Regions from separate parts of the Colwellia sp. MB3u-8 genome, predicted to be linked through region 3. Evidence: riboswitches for the same ligand, from Rfam matches in the RefSeq annotation. Region 3 holds a riboswitch; each other region holds the start of a gene.
What was found. A riboswitch is a leader RNA that binds a small molecule or an ion and turns the genes downstream of it on or off. The one in region 3 is predicted to bind cyclic di-GMP.

Region 1 (7,750 bases), on a different contig from region 3:
TTATCAACCTATCGTACATATCTCGACGGTAGCGGTTCATAAAGCTGACACTTTAATTTTTTGGAATCATCCTGTTAAAGGAATGATTAATGTTTTTTGGTGTTCCTATGACACTACCTGAGTAAGCTACATAGGCATGATATTTTTTGATGAGACTTGTGTTAAGTATTTTTACACTTTAAGCTCAATTTTTTTGCTCTCTCACTTTGGCGTATTCGCCGAGAAGAGTGAGTGTTGTTTGATTTAGTAGAGATTTCTGACAAGCCAGATACTCTGTTACGGCTAGCCATCCGACATCCTCGTATCGGACCAGTATTAATAGTGGATGAGCAGCAAATAGGATATTTTGACAATATTAGTGTCAGGTTTTTTTACACATAAAACTTAAAAACCCCCGGAAAACACTTAACCAATTGTTTTTACTGTAATTATTTATCTGGCCCGATTATTGCTATAACAGGGTTATGGCCTATTGGCGACGATACAAAAAATCGTACCGCATATTTAAGTAAAGGATTGAGATGATCAGCGATAAAATGGATTTAGCAGCATGTGGGCAGACAGAGATATTTGGACAGAATTATCTATCCTACACATTCAATTTCTTACGAACAGGTTTATAAAATGATAAATTTAAAAATGGATTTGAGATTACTATCGTTGCTTGTTTGCTTGCCAACTTACGTATCGGCAGGGCCTATTTTTATCGAAGATCTGCAAGATTTATCAGTATATTCATACACATATGCGACAACCGGTGCCGATTCATCGGTGAACGGCAGCCTGATGTCGGGCGGTGTCGGCACTTCGGGTGCTGGCGGCTCTGTATCAGGAGACTTCACGGCAGTCGGAGCTATCACTATTGGCGGCATATCATCGACAGGAAAAATAGCAACAGTAGGTGGTAACATGACATCGGGCGGCGTACTAACTACTGGTGACCACTCGGAAGTAGGTGGTGACGTTACGGCCGCCGGTGCAGCAACCGTGGGGGCAGGCGGTGGCGTCAGTGGTAATCTGGCGGCGGCGGGCGCTGTTACAACCGGCGCAGCTTCACAAGTCGACGGCAACGTCGAGGCAGGTGGGGCAGCATCCATCGGCGTGGGCGGTTCGGTGGGTGGCACCGTTGCCGCGGTGGGAGTCTATACAGAAGACGCCAACAGCGAGCCGCAGTCATCAATTGTCATTGAGAATAATCCGGTCGACGCAGCGGTGCTAGTAGCTGGCCTGATCAACACGGTCGATGGCAACAAGAATCAGATCCTAGCAGCGCAACTTGCTTTTTCCCAAATGGTCACAACCGAGATACTCAGTGCAACGATGCCCGCCGACCTGACGCTGCTTTCCGGCGTTTACGAAGCTCCTAGCTTCTCGACCACGGCAAGTCGGACCCTTACTCTTGATGGACAAAATAAGAAAGACCAGTACTGGGTGTTTAATATCGGCGACATCCTTAAGATGGGTGCAGGGAGCAAGATTGTGATGGTCAATGGCGCAAACAGTGACAACGTTATCTGGAATGCCGGTGGCAATGCCGACTTTGGTGATGGTTCGTCCTTTCTCGGTACGTTGTTGGCCAGAGACTACATCCACGTCGGCGCAAACGCCAAGGCCCTGGGTCCCGGTGGCTCCTGTGGTGGTCTATTCTCAGCGTTATCCTACGTTAGCACTGGTGACGCCGCGCAAATAGGTGGTGATGGCTGTAGCGGCATCGCTTCGGGTTTCCATGTCGATAGTGACAGCGGAGTAGCTTATCACGCCGCTTCAGTGCAGGTTGCGGAACCCCCCATGTGGGCACTATGGATATCCGCCTTTGGATTCCTTGGCTTATCAATTCGCCGCAAGAGAACCGCTTTGGTCGCAGCTTGATATTAGTTGAAAGACTATAATGGTGGCTTAGTTCGAATTCAGACCTAACTAGATATTGGCGTTATCGTCAATAAACAGATTTTTTCATCTCTGGTTAACGTCAGCTATCAGGAAACTTCTAGCATAAGGTGGTTGTTCATCTATGTCCGCTGTAGATCAAAACATACAATAATTTTCAGTATAAATTATAAAATGCTAATGTCTTCAGTGTGGCCAGCCTGTGTGAAAACTATTTTGAACTGGTGTAATTAGATAATATCAACGAAAAAAGGCGCTGTAGATTAAATTCTGTAGTACGTTTGATAACAAACCACCTGTTAATTTACGTAGCGTCACATAAAAAATTTACGCTGGGAGTTTTCACACAGCCAGTGGCATTAGTGAGCCTTAGATAATTATTTTAACCACCATGAATATTTTTTGCTGCCAAAGGATACCGTTAGGCTATGGGCCAAACATATGTCTCGAACAAATAAACCGCTAATAGAATTCCGCCCACATTGATTGCAAGAGCCAAAAAAATTCTCCACAGCGTCCAGTACTTAGTTGAGTCTGTGTGTGTGCCGGATGGCTCGGGAGGATTTTTATTGACTGCGACTACTTGTAGAGGCACATCTAAAGGCTGCAGCAGTTCATCTCGTTTTTTTTCGCTATACCTACAATTCGCGACTGTAATTCTGTGATTGGCGACATAGTAAGGAATGTGTGCTGAAACGTAAATGCCAAGAATAAAGACGTAATATTTCGCCTTATGCCAGCTACTAGCCCAAAAACCTTCAGGTTCGGGATAAGACAAAACCAATAAGAAGCTCGCTGCAACCACATGAAGTAATATCCAGGGTATTAATATAAAATATTTTAAACGCTTAATGTTTCTAACAGCACGCTCGTCAACCCATTCCTCGCTTTGGACTTTTGCCTCGTAAGCGATCCTTTGTCTGGTTTCAGCTTGTTCTTGGCATAAACTTTGTCTGGTTTCAGCTTGCTCTTGGCATAAATCTGGATTTTGACGGATATAGTCTGCGCAGCCACGTCCATAGGATTTTCGCATCTCTTTGTCTTCAAAGGGGACATAAGCCATAGGGATGACTTCGCCACTATCATTAAAGACAAAATGCACTTTCGGTTCCGCTCTATAAGTGAAGGTAAATCCTTTTGTTTCATGACGAATGAAAAAAGATGAGTGGCAGGCTTCATCAACTCCAGCGCCGTAAGCCGTATCGAGCATATACTGCGACGTAGCACCCTCGATATATTCTTGGGCGATTCGGGCAAGAAAGCCATCAATTATCAACTGCCTTACCTGGGCATGATAAATATGGCTAGGCCTACAGCTATATGTAAGGCTGCCATCTTCGTTTAGAATATAATCATATTGGGCAACGTCATATTCTATATTGTAGCCCCAGCCATATGCGTACTGTAGCTGTTGTTGCACGGCATCATAATGCCGACGGTCTTGCACGTCCAATATGCTGCGACGGCAAGCAGGACAATGATCCCATAGGTTGCCTGAATAGTTGCAAAAGTATAAATCATAGCAACGTTCGCAGTTTCTCATGTGGGACAAAGATATGCTCAACTTTGTTATTATAGAATTATTTAATGCTGATTATAACGCAACTGTAAGCACCAGACATCCAATTTTTTGTAAGAGCTATTGTTCATTAATCTGCAAATTAACGACAAAGCCGCTGCGGGTTTCTCTGCCAACACTCAAAAGATCCCAGGCGTGGTACATGCCGTATTCTTCTCCGGCAAATAACCAGCTGTATTAGCTGCGCGTCCCCCGTCGTATTCAAACCTATTTCGTCAACGAGTCAAAGCAGAAACAAAAATGCCCCAAAAACTCTGTTTTTTTGATCTTTATTTAGCTTCTACAACTGTGATAAATGGCACCAGACACACGTTAAATAACAGTTTATTTTGACCGAATTAATTGCTTTGTTGTCATTTTACTGGCTACTAACATATCAACATAATCAATCATCCGCTCAACCTCTTTTGTGAAATTGAACCATGGCTAACAATCTATTCCCTAATTTTTTCTTTCTATAATCGCTAGAGCCACTACTTTTAATGACGTGTATAAATCACCTTGATTTTATCTTACCTTACAGTAGACTCGTGAAATAACTGGCAACTATTAATGAAAATTAATAGACGCAAAGCTACCAGCCTAAGTGCATTGCATAGGGTCGTGGGGTTGCAATTTATATGGATATTTTTACAACCTTTACTGTGATTTATTAATTACATCATTTATTAGAGGTTGTGAATGTTTTTCTCAAACAAGTATTTTATTCAATTCGTTGTTATTTTTCTCCTAAGCGCCTGTGGCGGAGGTGATAGTAGCGATACAGTCTCAAATCCACCACCCGTAGCCACGTCATCTGTAACGGCTTCATGCGTCAATCCTCATTCTGCTGACTACCCTGAATCATATAAGGGTAAATTTGAAACCCCCTCCCCCAGAGGTAAACTTTCTAGTCATATAGTGAGAGGTATTAGTTTTAAAGACTACTCCCCTAGTTGGATTTATGATGGCCTATCCCAGTCTGAACGCGATAGTTGTTCCAGAGATGAATATGTAAAATTAATGTATCTTGAAGCATTACAAGCAATGAATGCTTCTGGTGCACAAAGGGTTTGGGTTTACAATTATGGTCAGTGGAACGATAACCAAGAACCATGGGTAGTCGCCGAAGCTAATTATCATACGCCTAAAAAATATGTAGAATATATTGTTGAGCAAGCGCGTTTGCTCAACATTGATATTTATTTTTCTTGGCAGTTTACTCAAAACAATGTCGATGGCGATATTATTGTTGAGCAAGGTGAGAAACTCACGTTGGACAAGCTTAAAATCATATTAGATGCCCATCAAAACAATATGATTATTCAAGCAAAACATGCCCAAAAAATAGCTATAAAAGGTATTTCTGCTGACTGGAACGCGATGTGGGTCACCTTGCATACCGACGAATTAAAAGAATATTATATTGAGCGGTTTGCCGAAATTATCGATGATATCAGAGCCAATTTTGACGGTGAGATTACTTGGGGGCAAATAGGGACTGTAATTAATGATCAACGAATATTTTCTAGAGTAGATAGTATTTTAATCAATGCGTTACAGTGCTGCGGAAATCAATTTAACGCCGAAGAAGATGCCAAGCTAACAACGGAACTGGTCAAGCAGAAAACCTTTGAATCACTGACCAATCAGCATATGCAAATATATTGTGGTGATATTAACCAGCCATGCTGGCACGGTACGTCAAATATAGAATTACCGATAACACTTATTATTCAAGTGCAAAGTCGTGAAGACTTTTTTCTCAATGGCTGGAAAGAAGATGGGTTCTGTACCCCAGGAAGTTTAGAAGACGGGACTGAAGTCAGTTGTATTCAAGAAAGTTTTGTCACTGACTTTTCTGTGCAGTCAATGGGGATAGAAGGCATTATGCAAGCGATCGAAGAGCAAGATACCTTTATGATTAACAGCGTCGACATTCACACCGGTTATTGGCTTTCACCCACGTTAACCCCCAATTTTGAAGGTTTCCCTAACACCTCTCAATCTATCCGCGGTAAACCGGCAGAGGGTATTGTTAAGTATTGGTATACCGGAAAAGAATAATTCACCTCATGTTAAAGTAATGGCCGGTAAATTTACCGCTCATTACTTCTACATCCACCATGAGCTACAAATACATAAAAATCATCTTTTGATTATTCTTAGTTATTTTATCAGCGTAAATAAAACGAATTATCCATCATTCGCTTAACCTCACCTTTAACATTTAACCATTAATAGTGGTTGAATTTCCCATTTAACCTAGATTCATTTTGTCGGTCCTCCTGATCAAAAAGACTAGGGTGGCAATAGACTTATCTGAGGTGGTGCGCTACTTTATGGGGGCAATAATTCGACGACTTCGTCATTTTTTGTATTCAGGTGACTGAGTATCTTTTGAATCATCAACGGATGTTTATTAGACACATCCCTGTGTCTAAACCTTCGGGCAGCATTCGCTGTGCAAATCGTCTTTCCTGACGATTTGTCAATGCTCGCTATAATTTTAACCGCACCACCGCATTGCTCACAGGTTTCTATTTCTATCCCAAAACCCGTTTAATTTTTTGTGCCTGTGTTCCCCGCGCCCTGTCGGCAATGCTTGTTTAGCCTTATTTCGTTTTGCCAGCGTTATTATCACGTGGTGCCGACTGTTTGGTGCAAACACACCATGAAACCTAGTGAGGTTTACTCGGGGTTTGGGTACTAAGGCCGCTAAACGGGCGATAAAATCCAGCGGCTCAAAGATCACATGAGTGGTGCCGTCACGGTAGGGTGTTTTGATTGGGTGCATACTCGGTACACTTAAGCAGCCTTCCCTGCCTTTTATTTTCTCATTATAGTAATGCAATATTCAGGGTTAATAATTGCTGTTGGCGGCATTAATGGCGCGTCAGGATAACGCGAATTGGGTTTAGAGCACATAATATAAATACTTACACTGTGATGTATTTGTGGTGCGACAATACCTACACTACCCGCTTCGGACATCATTTGATTGATTCATTGCTGGCATTCATCGGCCAGTATATTATCAAGCTAAACCGCTCTTTTTCTTAACACCGCATGGCCTAGTAGAGTAATATAATAGCTATTATTTTTGGCTACTGTTTTAGTTAACCTGAACTTTGGTTAGTTAATAAATTTTTGTTTTTCATCTAATAACCATTGCTTAAAGCAGTTAATGGCTGAAGAAGAATGGTGCTGAATTAGGTAATAACCCGCATTTGCTGCTATCGGATTAAAGGGCGAAACTAGCTTTCCTTGTTTAAAATCTTCTTCAACTAAGGCATATCGAGCCATGGCTATCCCTAATCCTGCTTCGGCTGCCGCCATAGCCATATCAGTTCGATTAAAATAATGCCCCTGAAGACTGTCTGCTGTAATGCCCATGTGATTGAACCAATATTGCCACTCGGTATTTTTGCTTGCGCCATGCCATGGCTGAGCATCATGTAATAGGGTGACCGACTGCCAAATCGTTTGTTGGTTTTCTACAGAGGTGTCTTGCCATTTAAAGGCTTTAAAATATTCAGGACTCATCACAGGAAGCAATTGTTCAGATAAAAATAAGTCACTTTTTTGTTGAAAATTAGCAGATTGACTGTAATCAATGGCTAAGTCAAAGTTATTGCTTTGATGGTCAACTAGCGCACCTTCAGCAAATGTTTGAATGCTAATATTGGGATAACGATTGTAGAATCTCTCAAGGCGAGGCACTAACCATTTGAAGGCAAAAGAAGGCGTTAATTTTAACCTTACCTCGCCATCGAAATTTTCTTCTTGATGTAACGCTGCAATTACCTCGCTTATATCTTCAAGACTGCTTTTTACTACTTTATATAATTGTTGGCCTGCTTGAGTTAATCGAACGCCTCGTGAGTGCCTTTCAAACAGGATTATTGAAAGTTGTTCTTCTAGCAAGTTTATCTGCTGACTTATCGCACCTGTTGTAATATTTAAATAAATGGCAGCCTGAGTAAAACTGCCTAATTCGGCCGCTACCTCAAACGTCACTAAACCCGATGCTATGTTACCTTTTAATTTCATCAATACTCATAGCCTTTAGAATTACTAAACACAGATGTTAATTAATATCGATTGTAGAAGATAGATATTTTTCACATAGTAGTTAACTATTTTATGATTTAACAATATTTAAGTGATGAGTATGAAAGTTATCGTTTTAGGCGCTGGCGTAGTCGGGCTAACCTCCGCATGGTATTTGGCTCAAGCAGGGCATCAGGTAACGGTTGTTGATCGCCAGAGCCTAAGTGCTGAAGAAACCAGTTTCGCTAATGC
Region 2 (7,750 bases), on a different contig from region 3:
AAAGAGCGTAAGAACCACTACAATCATTTACATGGTTTCTTTCAAGGCGAACATACTGATATGAGCCCTGATAGTATTGACCGTATTGAATTTGCGCATGCGATTATATTAGCAGATGATTCTTTTGCTAATGGCCATTCAATTGGTTCATTAAAACTAGATGAGCGCCGTGTTATTGTTGTCGCATTACGTCGCAATAACATTGAAAGCGAAGAGCCTGACGTTGACACGATATTACAATCACAAGATACCTTAATTGTACGTGGCAAACCCAGACGGGTAGAGCGAGCTGAACGTTTTGTCCAAGAAGGGCATTAGCTTATTTGACGGTAGGAATGAGTTGTTAAACCAACAAGCTTGTTCAAGGCTTTTTAATTAACATGGCTTAGATATTAAGAAATTGGCGAATTTTAGTTTCTTGCTCAAGCGCGTCATTAAAGCCGAGGTTTATTAACTCCTTACAATAGTTTTTTTCAAACAATAAGTAGCTAACTAAGCTAGATTCCGCGTCATTGTGAATCCCCATGCTGCGTAATAATAGTCGAATCGACAACGGCAGTTTATCGTAATATTTCACCGCAATACGGTTAAAGTCATGACTAGGGTTGAGCAGATAGGATTCAATATTTTTTAAACCGGTAATGTTTTTTTTCTTTGCATCTGGAATTAGCGATAAGGTGTTGTTAACCCTCACCATGCGTTCAATATCACTTTGCAGGGTATCTGAGAAAACAGAATCAAGTAAGTGACTTGCGATTGCCGCTGTTGTTGGTGGATGTGGGTTATTTTCAACCGCATGAAGCGGTTCTTTTGGTTGCTCGACACCAACAATAAATATTTTTTCTGCTCCTAAGTGGATGGCAGGACTTAACGGAGACAATTGGTGAACTGAACCATCGCCTAAATGATGGCGTTGTATTCTTTCAGACGGAAAAACTAATGGAATGGCCGCTGAGGCCATTAAATGTTGGCTGTTTAATTGCGTAGGCTCGCCCCGTCGCTTTGATCTAAACCAAGGCGAAATAGACGCTTCTGATTGAAAAAAACTAATCGAGTCACCGCTGGAATAACTTGATGCTGTAACCGATACTGCGGAGAGATAACCGCGTCTAATATTGGTATCTATTCGGCTAAAATCTACTACAGTTTCAAGCAGTTGCCTAAGTGGTGCGTTGTTTAATAAGCTTCGGGCACTTTTATTGGCATAATCTGCCTGAAAGTTACCTAAAACACCACCGATTAAGTGACTAAACACACGTAGGGGATCCGTATGATAAATTCTTTCAGGATCGAGGTTTTTCCAGACCCACTCCAACTTTTTGACCGCCAATTGAAAACAGGAGGCATAACAAGCTAATGCGGTTGAGTTGATAGCACCTGCTGATGTACCACAGATAATTGGAAAAGGCACACCATGATTGCGTGGCATAAATTTAGCTATCGCAGACAAAACACCAACTTGATAGGCGGCGCGTGCTCCTCCACCGGTTAATACTAAAGCGTTATTACTCTTGATGTAGCTACGTTTATTCGTCATTAATTAAACCGATGTTATTAAAGTCGAGCGTGATTTTAATCAGTTTTCTATAGGGTGGCTAGTTGAAATTAATAATATTTTCTTGCCAGTACAGGTTAATAGAAAAAAGCTAGCAAATGCTAGCCTTTTAATGACACAAGAATTATTGACTAGTAAAACATTGAACTTATAGCCATTGAACTTGCAGTAATTGAAATAAAAAATTTCTCATGTACTTAATTCAATGGTTATCAGTTTGAGTTAAACGTCTACAGGAAAATAAACCACTAACCACCAACCCGTTCGTTTGCAGCGTCGATTAATGGTTGCGATCCATGTTGAATAAGGGGTAGATTTTCAGAAACAACGTCCCTTGGTAATTTACTAATCATCAAAGAGCCTGTTTCAACTGAACCCTTGGTAGCAGAAAATTCTAACAAGTTTTGACCGTTACACTTAATATCTGAAAAGATATCGCGAATTCTTAATCTATGCGCTTTTAAGAATGAACGCATACGCCTTTTGTCGTCTGCAGCAACATACTCACATATACTTCTTGCAATATCAGCGGCTTGCGCTTTCGGCGCTGATACAATAGATGTCATTGTTAAAGCAGTAATGGCAGTAACGAGTAATAATTTTTTCATTTTAATAACCTTTTACAATACAAATAGAGTTAATAAAAGAAAAACCACAGGATGTACCTAATAACACGGTGACTCCGCTGTCGTAGATAAAGAGAGTATTATCCTTAGACCGGTGGTTTTGCGTAACACGTTTTCGCGTATTTTGCCTTTTCTTTGTTAGTGCAATTATCACTAAAGTCGTAGTTAATTGCAACCCAAGGGTTACAGCTTATGGGTATTTAACACCTAGTCGATTTAATTTTTTAAACATGGCGACGTTAAAAGCTTTACCTATAACATTATTGATTTTGAAGCGATTTTGAAACGATTTTGAAGCGATTTTTATAGAAATGTAGGGCATTAGGTTAAAGGCTACAGCCGTTATCTACAATAGCTATTGTGTGCAGCTTGTCTGTTGATACTTAGGGTCAGTTTGGCCGTATGAAGCTGTGTGACTAAACCTGGTGAGTTTTGTGCAGAGGGAGCAAGTTAGAGGTATGGCCGTAATAACAATCTCACTAATTTTCTGATTATTTACCCAGTTAAAACAACCTTCTACTGCGTTATTTACTTAATAATTAGAGCGACTAGTTATTAAATAAATGTTTTGTATTTTTCTGCTTGTTCTTCATATAGAGAAGAACAGTTAATTGATGCAATGGATGAAGCGCTATTTTGGCTTACATAGTGATAAATAATTAAATATTAATATTTTTCATATATCAACATAAGCGATGACTATGAGGGGGACTTCGGCGAATTATAACTCTAAATCGAATACAAAAAAGGGGCAGCAGCCCCTTAGTATATATATTGTCATTCATTATCAACTGCTGGTTATCGCTTTAAAATTGCATCTCAGGCACGTCGCCTTCAACAACAAGTTCACCTTCAGTTAATGATATTATTTCTGCGACTGACACGCCAGGTGCACGCTCTAATAAGTAAAATTTACCATTTTTTATTTCAATAAAAGCCAGATCAGTTAACACCCTTTTAATGCAGCCTTTACCGGTTAACGGCAGCGTACAATTACTTAACAACTTAGAGACACCATGTTTAGAGGCATGGGTCATGGTCACAATAATATTGTCTGCACCGGCGACTAAATCCATCGCACCGCCCATACCTTTAATTAACTTACCAGGAATCATGTAAGAGGCAATATTACCATTTACATCAACCTCAAAGGCGCCTAAAACCGTTAAGTCAACGTGACCGCCTCTGATCATGGCAAATGATTCTGCTGAATCAAAAATTGATGCGCCTTTTGCCATCGTCACTGTTTGTTTACCCGCATTGATCAGATCGGCGTCAATTTCTGCTTCGGTGGGAAATTGTCCCATGCCTAGTAAGCCGTTTTCAGACTGCAGCATGACTTCGATCCCTTCGGGAATATAGTTTGCCACTAAGGTTGGAATACCTATACCTAAGTTAACGTAGTAACCGTCTTGTAATTCTTGTGCTACCCGCTGTGCTAGTTGTTCTCTTGTTAAAGCCATAAATTACTCCTTACTAACACTGATTATTCTGAGTCGCTACGAACAGTGCGCTGTTCAATGCGTTTTTCGAATGTACCTAAGATTAAGCGATTAACATAAATGCCCGGCGTATGAATGTGATCAGGGTCTAATTCGCCTGGCTCCACAATCTCTTCTACTTCTACTACGGTTATTTTACCTGCGGTTGCTGCCATAGGATTGAAGTTACGCGCGGTTTTTCTAAACACTAAGTTGCCATAACGATCGGCTTTCCACGCTTTTACAATAGCAAAATCGCCTTTAATTGCTGGTTCTAAAATGTAATGCTGACCGTCAAATTCACGTTCTTCTTTGCCTTCAGCTACGGGTGTGCCATAGCCTGTCGCCGTAAAGAAAGCTGGAATACCAGCACCGCCAGCACGCATTTTTTCTGCTAAGGTGCCTTGTGGTGTCAATTCAACTTCGAGCTCACCGCTCATCATCTGACGTTCGAACTCAGCATTTTCACCAACGTAAGAGGCGATAATTTTTTTGATTTGACGGTCAGGCAGTAAAATGCCGAGACCAAAATCATCTACACCGCAGTTATTTGAAACTAGGGTTAAGCCTTTAGTGCCTTTACGCTGAATTTCGCGTATTAAATTTTCAGGAATACCACATAAACCAAAACCACCAGCAATTACAGTCATATTGTCTTCAAGACCGGCCATTGCTTCTTCATAGCTTGACACTACTTTGTCAAATCCTGCCATTATTTGCTCCTCAATATTAATGTTTAATTTATATTTTATTCGCTGATGTAGGTAATGCTCACAATCAACGCCAGTTAATTTATAGTTTTTATTTTAGATTATTTTGCACGATAGGCTATCGAGACTTTTGATAAAGGCGCCTTGCCTAATTTATCGCTAATAAACCATCCTGCAGCCAGTAATTTGTCAAAATCAATATTAGTTTTTATACCTAAGCCATTGAGCATATACAACACGTCTTCAGTGGCGACATTACCTGATGCACCCTTAGCATATGGGCAACCACCAAGACCTGCAATAGCACTATCGACTACCTTTACGCCCATAGCAAGCGCCGCGTAAATGTTGGTCAAAGCCTGTCCATAGGTATCATGAAAGTGCACAGCCAACTTATCAATAGGGACTTTAGCACTAACAGCCTGTAACATTTTTTGGACACTGGCTGGCGTACCAACACCAATGGTGTCGCCAAGTGATATTTCGTAACAGCCCATTTTATATAACTTTTCTGCAACTTCTGCTACTTTTTCTGCTGCAATATCACCATCGTAAGGACAGCCAACTACACAAGAAACATAGCCACGCACGCGAATGTTGGCGGCTTTTGCCGCTTGCATAATGGATTCAAAACGTTGCAAACTTTCATCAATCGAGCAATTAATATTTTTCTGACTAAAGGCTTCTGATGCCGCGCCAAAAATAGCGACCTCATTGGCATTCACCGCCATAGCCGCTTCAAAGCCTTTCATATTTGGCGTTAATGCGGCGTATGTAACACCGTTTTTGCGCTTAATACCTTTGAAAACATCACTAGAAGTAGCCATTTGTGGCACCCATTTAGGCGAGACAAAACTGCCACTTTCAATGTAGCAGACACCAGCGTTAGCGAGTTGCTCAATTAACGCTATTTTATCCTCAGCGCTAATTTGCATTTTTTCATTTTGCAGGCCGTCACGAGGACCCACTTCAACTATTTTTACCGAAGTCGGTAGTACCGGCATAGATATATCAGCCATTATAGGTCCTCTGTAAAGGCGATTAATTCAGCACCACCGTCAACCATATCACCCTCGTGATAATAAATAGCGTCAACAACACCATTACTTTGCGCGCGAATAGTGTGCTCCATTTTCATCGCTTCCATAATCATCAAGGGTTGATCCGCAATCACGCTGTCGCCAGCTTTTACTAATACTGATACCATAGTGCCATTCATGGGCGCAACTAAGCCACCATGGTTATCGTCACCACTATTATCACCACAGTCGGGTAGAATATGGGTGAAGTTAAACACGCCATTTTGATGAAAAAGGCTAATTTGGTTACCATTTTGTGCAATCGTTGCATGACTACGGTAGCCATCAATACTGGTGTACAAAATATCGTTTTCAATACGACCTTGACAATCAACCGTTTGGCCATCAACTGAGATCAGATAATAACTACTACTAGCTTGACGCTTTTGCTCGACTATAATTGGGTATTCTGTGCCATTATGAGCCAATACCATGTGATGAATATTCGCTTCATTTAAGCGCCAAGCATTAGTCATATTCCAAGGTGAGAATGGGTCGTTGGTTTTTGCGGCCTTTGTGTGTGCTTGCTGTGCTTGTGACAACACTAAATAAAGCGCCGCCATCGGCAGTTCGCCCGCAAGTGCTTGCTCGTTGTCATGAAATATTATGGCTTGGTTTTTTTCAATAAAACTGGTGTCGATATCCGCGTTAACAAATGGTGCACAAGTGGCTAAATTATAAAGAAAATCGATATTGGTTGTCACACCACTAATACGATACTCCGACAAGGCTTTCGCTAGACGTTGTAAGGCTTTTTCGCGGCTTTCATCCCAAACAATTAATTTTGCAATCATAGGATCGTAAAACACGCTCACTTCATCACCTTGGCGTACACCGGTATCAACACGAACAAATTCACTTTCAACGGGGGGTTGTAAAAAGTCTAACTTGCCAGTGGCAGGTAAAAAGTCATTGTTGGCATCTTCAGCGTAAATACGGGCTTCAAATGCATGGCCGTTAATTTTTAGTTCGTGTTGAGCTTTAGGTAATACTTCACCTGCCGCAACACGCAATTGCCATTCTACCAGATCTTGACCGGTAATTAATTCAGTCACTGGGTGCTCTACTTGTAAACGAGTATTCATTTCCATAAAGTAAAATGAACCATCAACATCAAGTAAAAATTCAACCGTACCTGCACCTTGATAACCAATAGCTTGTGCAGATTTTATAGCTGACTCACCCATTTGGCTACGCAGCTCTTCGCTCATACTAAAGGCTGGCGCTTCTTCAATCACTTTTTGATGACGACGCTGTACTGAACAGTCGCGCTCAAAAAGATAAACCGCGTTTTGGTGATTATCACAAAACACTTGAATTTCAACATGGCGAGGTTGAGTTAAGTACTTTTCAACCAACATTCTATCATCACCAAAAGATGACTTTGCTTCGCGTTTAGCGGCGGCAAATCCTTCAGCAAATTCATTTTCATGCCAAACTTGGCGCATACCTTTACCACCGCCGCCAGCGGTAGCTTTGAGTAATACCGGATAGCCCATATCATCAGCGGCTTTTTTGATCACAGCCTCCGATTGGTCATCACCATGATAACCGGGTACTAAAGGCACTTGGGCCTTTTCCATAATATTTTTAGCGGCAGACTTTGAGCCCATAGCTTCAATAGCAGCAACCGGTGGGCCAATAAAAGTAATACCTTCTTTGCTACACATGCGACAAAATTCAGCATTTTCAGAAAGAAAACCGTAACCTGGATGAATAGCTTGTGCGCCGGTACGTTTCGCGGCTTCAATCACTTTCTCTGATAATAAGTAACTTTCGCGTGAAGGTGAGCCACCAATATGAATCGCTTCATCAGCCATATTGACGTGCAGTGAATCAGCATCAGCATCAGAATAAACAGCGACAGTTAATATACCCATTTTTCGTGCGGTTTTAATAACACGACAGGCGATTTCACCACGGTTGGCAATTAGTATTTTAGTAAACATAAATTTTATCCTTCGCCTTTATTTGTTGATGTTTTTGACTCGGCTTGCCAAGCAGGTTGGCGCTTTTCAAAAAATGCCGTTAGGCCTTCTTGACCTTCTGCGGAAACACGAATGGCTGCAATACGTTCACTGGTATTTTTAATCAAGGTGTCGTTAATATCTTGATAAGCGACATCCAACGCTAGCAGCTTTGCTTGTCGCACGGCTAATGGCCCATTGGCTAATAGTGTGTTTACCATTTTAGTAACCGCGCTATCTAATGCGGTTAACGGGTATATTTCATCGACTAAACCAAGTTGCTGTGCTTTATCAGCAAAAAATCGCTCAGCAGTTTGAAAATAACGCCGGCT
Region 3 (7,750 bases):
ACACCATCATTATTAATAAAAGTCTGACTTTTCCATTTTCTATTATTTGTCTCAACAAATTCATCAATTAGTTTATTAGCACCAAGTTTCTTTTTAAGATGCTGCCCAGCAGTTTTACCAAAACAGAGAATTGCCTTTGGGCCTAATTCTTCTATTACAGCAGAATGAAATGGCCAGCATTGCTCTATTAAATCACTAACTTCATTACTGATATTACTTTCACGCGCTGAGCGAACAAAAATAACATTACTAGAAGGAACCTCACCAGGATTAAGATTCAAATTATCAAGCAAGTGGAGGACTCTTGGTTGCATTTTCCAAGTCCCTGGCTTCGCTCCTTGCCATGATTGATCCCTATAAGCAGACCAATTATTGGTTTCATTTTCCATGATATGCTGAATGCTGCTATCTACAGTTTCATCGGACTGTTCTTCAGGCGAACCACCTGGGTTTAGGCCTAATATATAAAGATCTTTATTTCCTGTAAAAGCATCTACACCTGAATAGAAAACAGAACCAGACCTTTTCTTAAGGTTCGAAGGGATTTTTTCTACGAATCTTTCAATCATCTATATTACTCCCTGTCTAACGAGCTTGTAGAATAACTCGTTTATTATGAATTCCCCCTAAAAATCGGGGTACCAAATGCATTACCTATATCGAATAAATCGTCTACAGCGTGATACAGGAACACAAAAAATTAGTGATTTTGGCTAGATTAGTTATTCTACAGCCTCAACGTCCCACTAAGAGGCAAATGATAGTTGGTTAAAATTAAGCGACGCAGGAGTATTACTTGTCCTTTTAAGTGACTTATATTTACTTAGCACTGATTTCCTTGAGAATAGCACGTGCCGCATTTTTTCCATTTAATGCAAAACCAACTTCATGGCCACTTTTGTCTTTAAGAATTAAAAGGTTTGAATCTGGCCACATATCCCGAACAACCATATCATCTGAAACAGTATTAAGTTCTTTGGCAGGAAGTTTATATCTGAGATTATATTCATAACCCCTAACATCCCATTCAGCCATATAGGCACCATTATCTGTAATAAAAAAAACACCCCACTGCTGTAGCTCTTTATTTTCATACATAGTTGTCCACTCCTTAAAGTGAACTTTTTCTGAGCTATCCTTTACCGTATCTAAAATCACAGGATCAAAAGCAGGTGTCTTCATTGGGCCCATCATAGTTTGCATTGGACCTGGTGAGGCACAACCACCAGTAATTAAAAGAGTTGAAATTAGTAAAATAGAGCTTTTGTTTAACATCCTAAATATCCTTTTAGTAAACATAATACTCACCTTATTAAGTGAGCTAAATTTTTGAGTAAATTTAACGCCCAAATAACAGGCTAAGTAATAGTGGGCTATCATTGTGTAGCGAAGCGAAACGTAGCCAACTGTTACGTGTCCTTGTTGATTTGCTTGTTATACGCTTTTTGCAACATCGCAGTAGTAAAGCCATCAGAAAAATGAAAATAGCTAGCAACAAAGAATAAAAATATTTGAAATATCCCTAACTTGAAGCTCGGCAAGACCAACATACCGAAATATACTGCTGATGCTATCACAACCAAAAAGAACCTTTTAGCTGTATAAAGGCCAAAATGTTCTTGGCTTGTAGTTAATTTAGAGTTCGCTACAGCCTTAGATACTTTTGAAGTGATTTGACCAAAAATAATACATGAAGCTAGAGCCCAGTCTGCAACCATAAATATATCTCGCCAATCTCCCATATAACTTTTCACCCCAATTAGCAGGCAGAATGGAATAGCTATATATAGAAATTCTGTTTTTAAATCAGCATAAATTACTTTTCTCTGATTTTTAGAAAGAGCTGAGTTCATGCTGATAAACCGTATTCCTTTTGATTTCAGTTACTTCTTTTATTTTGGCGTTACGAATTACAGGCTCACCCTTTCCTTTAGGAGGAGTGTATATGTCATAAGAGACATGTGCATCCATAATATCTTTAGGTCCAACAGGTTGGATTAAACCTCTTTGATATTTTTCAAGCCATTCTTTATGGATTATTCTCGCTGAAAATGGTTGTTTAATCCTTTCGCACCTAAATGTCCAAACAGAATTCCCCTCATTTACCGAGATCTTTGCAATCAGCTTAAGCCTACTATCATGACTTTCAGTAGAACCTTGAAACATCTCTTTAGGATTTCCAGTAAATCGCCAACTAGTATTCATCCTACATTCTTTTTGCGAATCATTTGATGATTTAAAAATAACACTTTCGCCACTTTTTATTTTTTCATTTGCAGAAGAAAATGCTTTCAATACATGAGCTAAATTTTGCCTATCTATATGAGGGTCTGCAATTTGATTAGGGATATTAGTAGCTAATGAGGTTTCAATATTAAGGGCTAATTCCTCAACTTGTTGCTCGGTTTCAGTTTCATCGATACTTATTAGTTCTTCAAAAGTACTATTTCCTGACTTGTAGCATGCAGCTTCAAATATTGCATCTAACTTGCCAGGTAATGAAGATAGTTTACTTAAGGTAGAACCACTCTCAATTGCGTTTAACTGAAAGTCAAAGTCGCCTTTAATACCAATAGAATTGGTCATCAGCTGCCCAAAGTCTCTATATGCATTTATATAGAGAGACATAGCATCGAATATTTCTGCCGGATTTTTACGATCTTGTAGGTAATCCAGCTTAATACTTAACTCAGGTTTCAAAGAGCACCTCCATATGGTTGATTTTCACCTAGCGTATAACGCCCTGTAATTTGTCCCGCTTGAACAGCTTGTTATATGCTTGTTAATCTTCAATTAGACCAAGTTTTTTAAGCTCTGAGGTAATAGCTCCCTTTGTACGACCATGCAATTCAGCGAGCTCTTCACGAGAAACGTCAGATTTGAATTGCTCAGTTAGATTATCTCGTTGGTCGTCGTTCCAAGGTAGCCCTGCATTTTCAGGTAAGCCTTTTTTAATATTTTCATCTCGCTTTTGCCCAAGCGTTTTCTTTATTTTAGGCTGTTTAATTGAAGAACTCTTTATATGATCGATTATAGCAAAAAGAGACCTTATTATTTCAGGGTTATTATGAAGCGAATCACTAGGAAGTACCTCACCTGTTAACGGATCAATTCCGTTAGCTAAAGCTTCTATAATTTTTAAATGAGATTCCATGTAAATGATACTCCAATGTTAGAAAAGCATATAACAACTTATTATGTATACGTCTTAGTAACATACGCATCATAAATAACATTAAATTAACATTAATGTCCCATACTTTCAAAGTATTAGAAACTAGTAATGCTAAATCACATGTATATTAAGGCGTGTTACTAAGACCTCTCAGTAATACAACCTGAACAAAAAAAATAAATAAAAACCATTAAATTCAGATGGTTAAGTGGATTTTCTTAGTGTTTATTATAATAAATACTGTGTTAATAAGACGTCTTAGTAACACACCTCGAAAAATCATACTGACTTCCATATAACAGGGCGTCACAGCGTTTAGGCAGTAGTTAATTCATTAGAAAATATATGGCAAGATTTTTAGCTGGAATGTCAGGAAGGCACATTCGAGACATTAGCTTTTAAAGAGACTTAACACTTCGGAATAGTTATACCCAAACTCCTACCTTGAATACCTGAAGAAATACTCTTTGATAGAAGTGAGTTTTTTACTAAGCTGTGCTATTGCAAAAGCCCATTTTTGAGGGACAGACACCAACTAGGACTGAAATAACAAAGGGGCTAAATCACTGCTCTTACGCATCCATTCATACGTGCGTAAGAGCGTGCTTCATGTAGGTCATGAGGGTAATATTATATTTTGAAAGATCCAACATGGTGATCTAAAGCGAGCGCAAGCTCCTCTAATTGTTTGCTGGTTTTTTCTAACTCATAGCTCGCATTTAAGCCTTCTTTAACAGAGCTGTCAACGGTATCCATATTGACATTAATTTCATTGGCAACACTTGACTGCTGGCCAGTGGCGGTTGCAACTTGCGTATTCACATCAAGTATCATTGATACTTGTTCTGATATATCGTCAAGCATTTCCTGAGCATTTTGCGTTGTTTTAGCGCTGTCGACTGCGAGAGACTTACTACTATCCATCGCAATTACTGCATTTTTTGCTTCATTTTGTAACTGGTCGATCATTGTTTGGATTTCATCTGTAGACGATGCTGTTTTACTCGCAAGACTTCTTACTTCATCGGCCACCACACTAAACCCTCGTCCAGCATCCCCTGCTCGAGCGGCCTCAATCGCAGCATTGAGTGCAAGAAGATTAGTTTGTGCTGAAATGCTTCTAATAACGTCCAGTATAGAACCTATAGACTGCGTTTTTTTCGCTAGCGAGGTGATCACCAATGACATATCTGTCATCTCATCGCCAAGATTATTAATCGTCATAATAGATTCTTGTAGCGTTTGTCGCCCCCTCTGGATCCCGTTATTCGCTTTTTGTGCTGAATCTACCGCACTAGTGGCATTGTGAGATATGTCATTAATAGTCGCTATCATTTGAGACATAGAGGTTACGACGACTAAAGATTGACCACTTTGCTCTTCACCTCTTGATAGCGCTTGCAAAGATTGACTGCGAATTTCTGTCGCTGAGCGAGCTAAATCTATACCTGTTTGGACTGTTTTAGAAATTATCTTATTGATGTTATTTACAAATATATTAAAATCAGAAGCGATCTTGGCTATCTCATCTGAGCCTTGTACGGGTAATCTAACGGTAAGATCACCATCTCCTTTAGAGATGTCTTGTAATGCTTTTTGCAAGCCCGAAAGTGGTTTAACAAATCTAGCCAATAACAAAACAAGTACGCATACACATATTACAAAGATGACTAGGATTGAGATCAACAGAGTCAACATAATATCCTCAACCGCTTCACTTACTTCTGTGATAGGAATACCTATATCAAAAGCACCAAAGAGCTCACCATCAACATGAACAGGAACCATAATATCGTAGACCCAAACTTGCTGTATTTCTGCATACCATTTCGAAAATTGTGACTTTCCTTTGCTTGCCCCCTCGAGGGTATAACTGTCTTTATAAATTTTACCTAATTTTTGTTTATCGCTATGTGCGATGGCTGTAATGTTTTTATCAATAACCACTGCGTAGGAAATATCTGGCCGTTCTTTGAGAGAGGTCATTAATGCTTGTAAATCATGCAAGGGTTTCGAAGATGTGCGCAACACATACGCAACATTGTTTGCGATTAAAGCAGCCTGCGCTTGGGATTTTTTTAAGATAATATTATCTATCTCTTGATTTGAGATAAAATAGGTCGCGGTTATACTCGTTACTGCTGCTATAGCAAACATGATACAAACTGTAATTAATATCATTTTTTTCATTGTGAATATCCTTGGGAAATCGATAACAATCAAGGTTTAAAATCAAACTGATCCTAAAACATTTAACCATGGTGTGAAGAACATTTTAACAGAGGGACTGACTTAAGCTGAACTATATAGCGCGGGTTAATTTGTCACTAACCACAGCATGATTTGGCGTTGACACTAGTAAGATAAAAAACACAAGGGCATGATATTTTATACAATGAAATGGCATATATTGTTGGTTCCAGAATAATTTGAATAATGTGGATAATTTGAATTGTCTTGTTCAAGAAACTAGTATTGTCAGGTACCTTTGCCGGTTTAGGTAACTCCGCTGCCATAACGTTAAACGCTTTAGACCGGTAGTTTTTTGCGTTTTAAAGTTTTAGGTAGACGTTGCCCTTATTAAAACCATACAATAAATTAATTCTATTGTTCCTTGCTAGGCAAGTCAATACTATTGGCTTAATACTTGCTGTATGGATATATATAATTGTTTTTGATCGTAAGTTCACTGGCTCTGAACGACTCTTATTTTGATAGGATAGTGCGGGCTGTAATGGTTTAATGAAACTGGAATAATTTATAGCTTAAAATCTTTCCAGTGTTAGTTGACCATTACAAACCTCATGTTAAATTTTAGCGATCAGTTGACCTAAAGAGCGGCCAATAGCTAGCTTGCGCTTAACGCGTATAATGGTCAGCTACCCATTTTAGCTAATATTTGTTCGGCAGTCAGCGGTGCAGCCTTGGGTTTGAGCCCTCTACGTTCTTCTCTAAGCTGCTACCCCACTTGCTAGTAGATGACCAAATTAACTATGTGACTTCACAACTCAAATAAAACATCACTACGGATTATATATTTAACTCCCTCACTAATCGGCACTGAACTGTGTATGTAACTTAAAGGATGCATGCCATGCGGAAAGCACAATATACTGCCAGCAGGGGTTCGAATATCAACATGACTAACCTTACCCCCCGCTGTTGTCGGTTTAGTAGGATCATCCGCATTGACCATGAAACGTGTTTCACCACCTTCGAAGCCTTCACTTAATAGTATTAAAAAGCTCATTTGGCTATAACGGTCAGGATAAGCATTAGCGACTAGCTCATTATTAATAATACGACTACCCGGCCAAGAACCATCAGAATGCGGTTTAAAATAATCCTCAGGGTTATAACGATAAAATCGAAAACGCGCATTGATACCCAAGGCTTTATTGCCAGAAAAAATAGCTTGTCGGTCATCCATTAAATGCGAGATGCGTTGCCAAATAATCCCATCGGTTTGTTCATCAACAATCCAAGTCAAGCTGTCGTTATGTCGAACACTGCGCGGTAAAGAAACCGCAGCATCGGGCAGATAACCTAACGCTTCACTAATCGCGATCAATCGTTTACATTCATCTTTTGCCAAAACATTTAACAACTGAAATGCACCCGGCACTTTATCCAACTCGTGTCGTTTAATATGACTGACGTCATAATGTTCATCTAAGTGTGCCGCATTCATATGGCGGTTACCCCATGCAGGTAAAGCGAGATGCTCGGCACCGGGTTCTAAAGCAGCGACAAAAAAATCGGCGACTGTATCTTTTTTTGTATTCATTGTTTACTCCATTAAATACTGACTTATTTACTGACTTATTTACTAATAACGCGTACTTGCGCAAACTGACGATGTCCAGCCGCAGTACCATGAAAACCAAAACCACTTTGTTTTGCACCGACCCAAGGTCCAATGCCGCCAGCACCTTGGTTGACTCCTACCATGCCAGCTTCCATTTGTTGCGCAACTTTATCTGCTCCAGCGCCACCAAAAACCACAGCACCTAAGCCGTAAGCACTGGCATTGGCACGTTCAACCGCTTCAGATAATTGCTTAAAACGACTTATGGCAACAACAGGACCAAAGGTTTCATCTTTCTCTAGCTGCATATCGGGTGTGATATTTGTCACGACTGTAGGCTGTATAAAAGGTAGTTCATAATGATGCGTTCCTAATAAGAATGTTGCCCCTTTAACATGAGCATCTTTTAGTTGAGAGAGTACATTTTCATGCTGCTGAGGGTTAACCATAGGTCCAATATTGGCATGGCTTTGATCCCAAGCACCCGCTCGATATCGGCGAGCTAAAGCGACGACTTTTTGCTCAAACTCATCAGCTATACGTTCATCAACATAAATGCGCTCAGTAGAGGTACACATTTGCCCCGTATTTTCAAAAGAGCTTGCCACCGCAAACTGAACTGCCTCATCAATATCAGCACTTGCCATTACAATAAGAGGGTCATTACCTCCTAACTCCATGACTAAACGTTTTAGTCCTGATGCCGCACTGGCCATAATATGTTTGCCTGCAGCTAATGAGCCGGTGAACGCGACCATATTGATCTC

Region 1: linked by a shared signal. The riboswitch ahead of H4J54_RS15410 (hypothetical protein) and the one ahead of H4J54_RS03350 (methyl-accepting chemotaxis protein) in region 3 are both predicted to bind cyclic di-GMP.
Region 2: linked by a shared signal. The riboswitch ahead of H4J54_RS10630 (DUF3718 domain-containing protein) and the one ahead of H4J54_RS03350 (methyl-accepting chemotaxis protein) in region 3 are both predicted to bind cyclic di-GMP.

Annotation. Positions count from the first base shown of each region.
Region 1 is NZ_JACGVA010000070.1:78,634-86,383, reverse strand. It holds gene H4J54_RS19825 (EAL domain-containing protein) at 1-121, shown strand, start outside; gene H4J54_RS15420 (ice-binding family protein) at 571-1,869, shown strand; gene H4J54_RS15415 (hypothetical protein) at 2,309-3,334, opposite strand; cyclic di-GMP riboswitch class I at 3,998-4,083, shown strand; gene H4J54_RS15410 (hypothetical protein) at 4,148-5,512, shown strand; partial or broken gene H4J54_RS15405 (transposase) at 5,786-6,239, opposite strand; gene H4J54_RS15400 (peptide deformylase) at 6,275-6,439, opposite strand; gene H4J54_RS15395 (LysR substrate-binding domain-containing protein) at 6,581-7,498, opposite strand; gene H4J54_RS15390 (D-amino acid dehydrogenase) at 7,620-7,750, shown strand, end outside.
Region 2 is NZ_JACGVA010000064.1:48,245-55,994, forward strand. It holds gene H4J54_RS10620 (monovalent cation:proton antiporter family protein) at 1-318, shown strand, start outside; gene H4J54_RS10625 (patatin-like phospholipase family protein) at 386-1,537, opposite strand; gene H4J54_RS10630 (DUF3718 domain-containing protein) at 1,804-2,163, opposite strand; cyclic di-GMP riboswitch class I at 2,228-2,320, opposite strand; gene H4J54_RS10635 (3-oxoacid CoA-transferase subunit B) at 2,988-3,644, opposite strand; gene H4J54_RS10640 (CoA transferase subunit A) at 3,668-4,375, opposite strand; gene H4J54_RS10645 (hydroxymethylglutaryl-CoA lyase) at 4,474-5,391, opposite strand; gene H4J54_RS10650 (acetyl/propionyl/methylcrotonyl-CoA carboxylase subunit alpha) at 5,391-7,400, opposite strand; gene H4J54_RS10655 (enoyl-CoA hydratase/isomerase family protein) at 7,406-7,750, opposite strand, start outside.
Region 3 is NZ_JACGVA010000037.1:213,387-221,136, forward strand. It holds gene H4J54_RS03325 (uracil-DNA glycosylase family protein) at 1-569, opposite strand, end outside; gene H4J54_RS03330 (hypothetical protein) at 820-1,275, opposite strand; gene H4J54_RS03335 (hypothetical protein) at 1,410-1,853, opposite strand; gene H4J54_RS03340 (hypothetical protein) at 1,834-2,700, opposite strand; gene H4J54_RS03345 (hypothetical protein) at 2,783-3,154, opposite strand; gene H4J54_RS03350 (methyl-accepting chemotaxis protein) at 3,806-5,365, opposite strand; cyclic di-GMP riboswitch class I at 5,672-5,761, opposite strand; gene H4J54_RS03355 (2OG-Fe(II) oxygenase) at 6,177-6,962, opposite strand; gene H4J54_RS03360 (aldehyde dehydrogenase) at 6,998-7,750, opposite strand, start outside.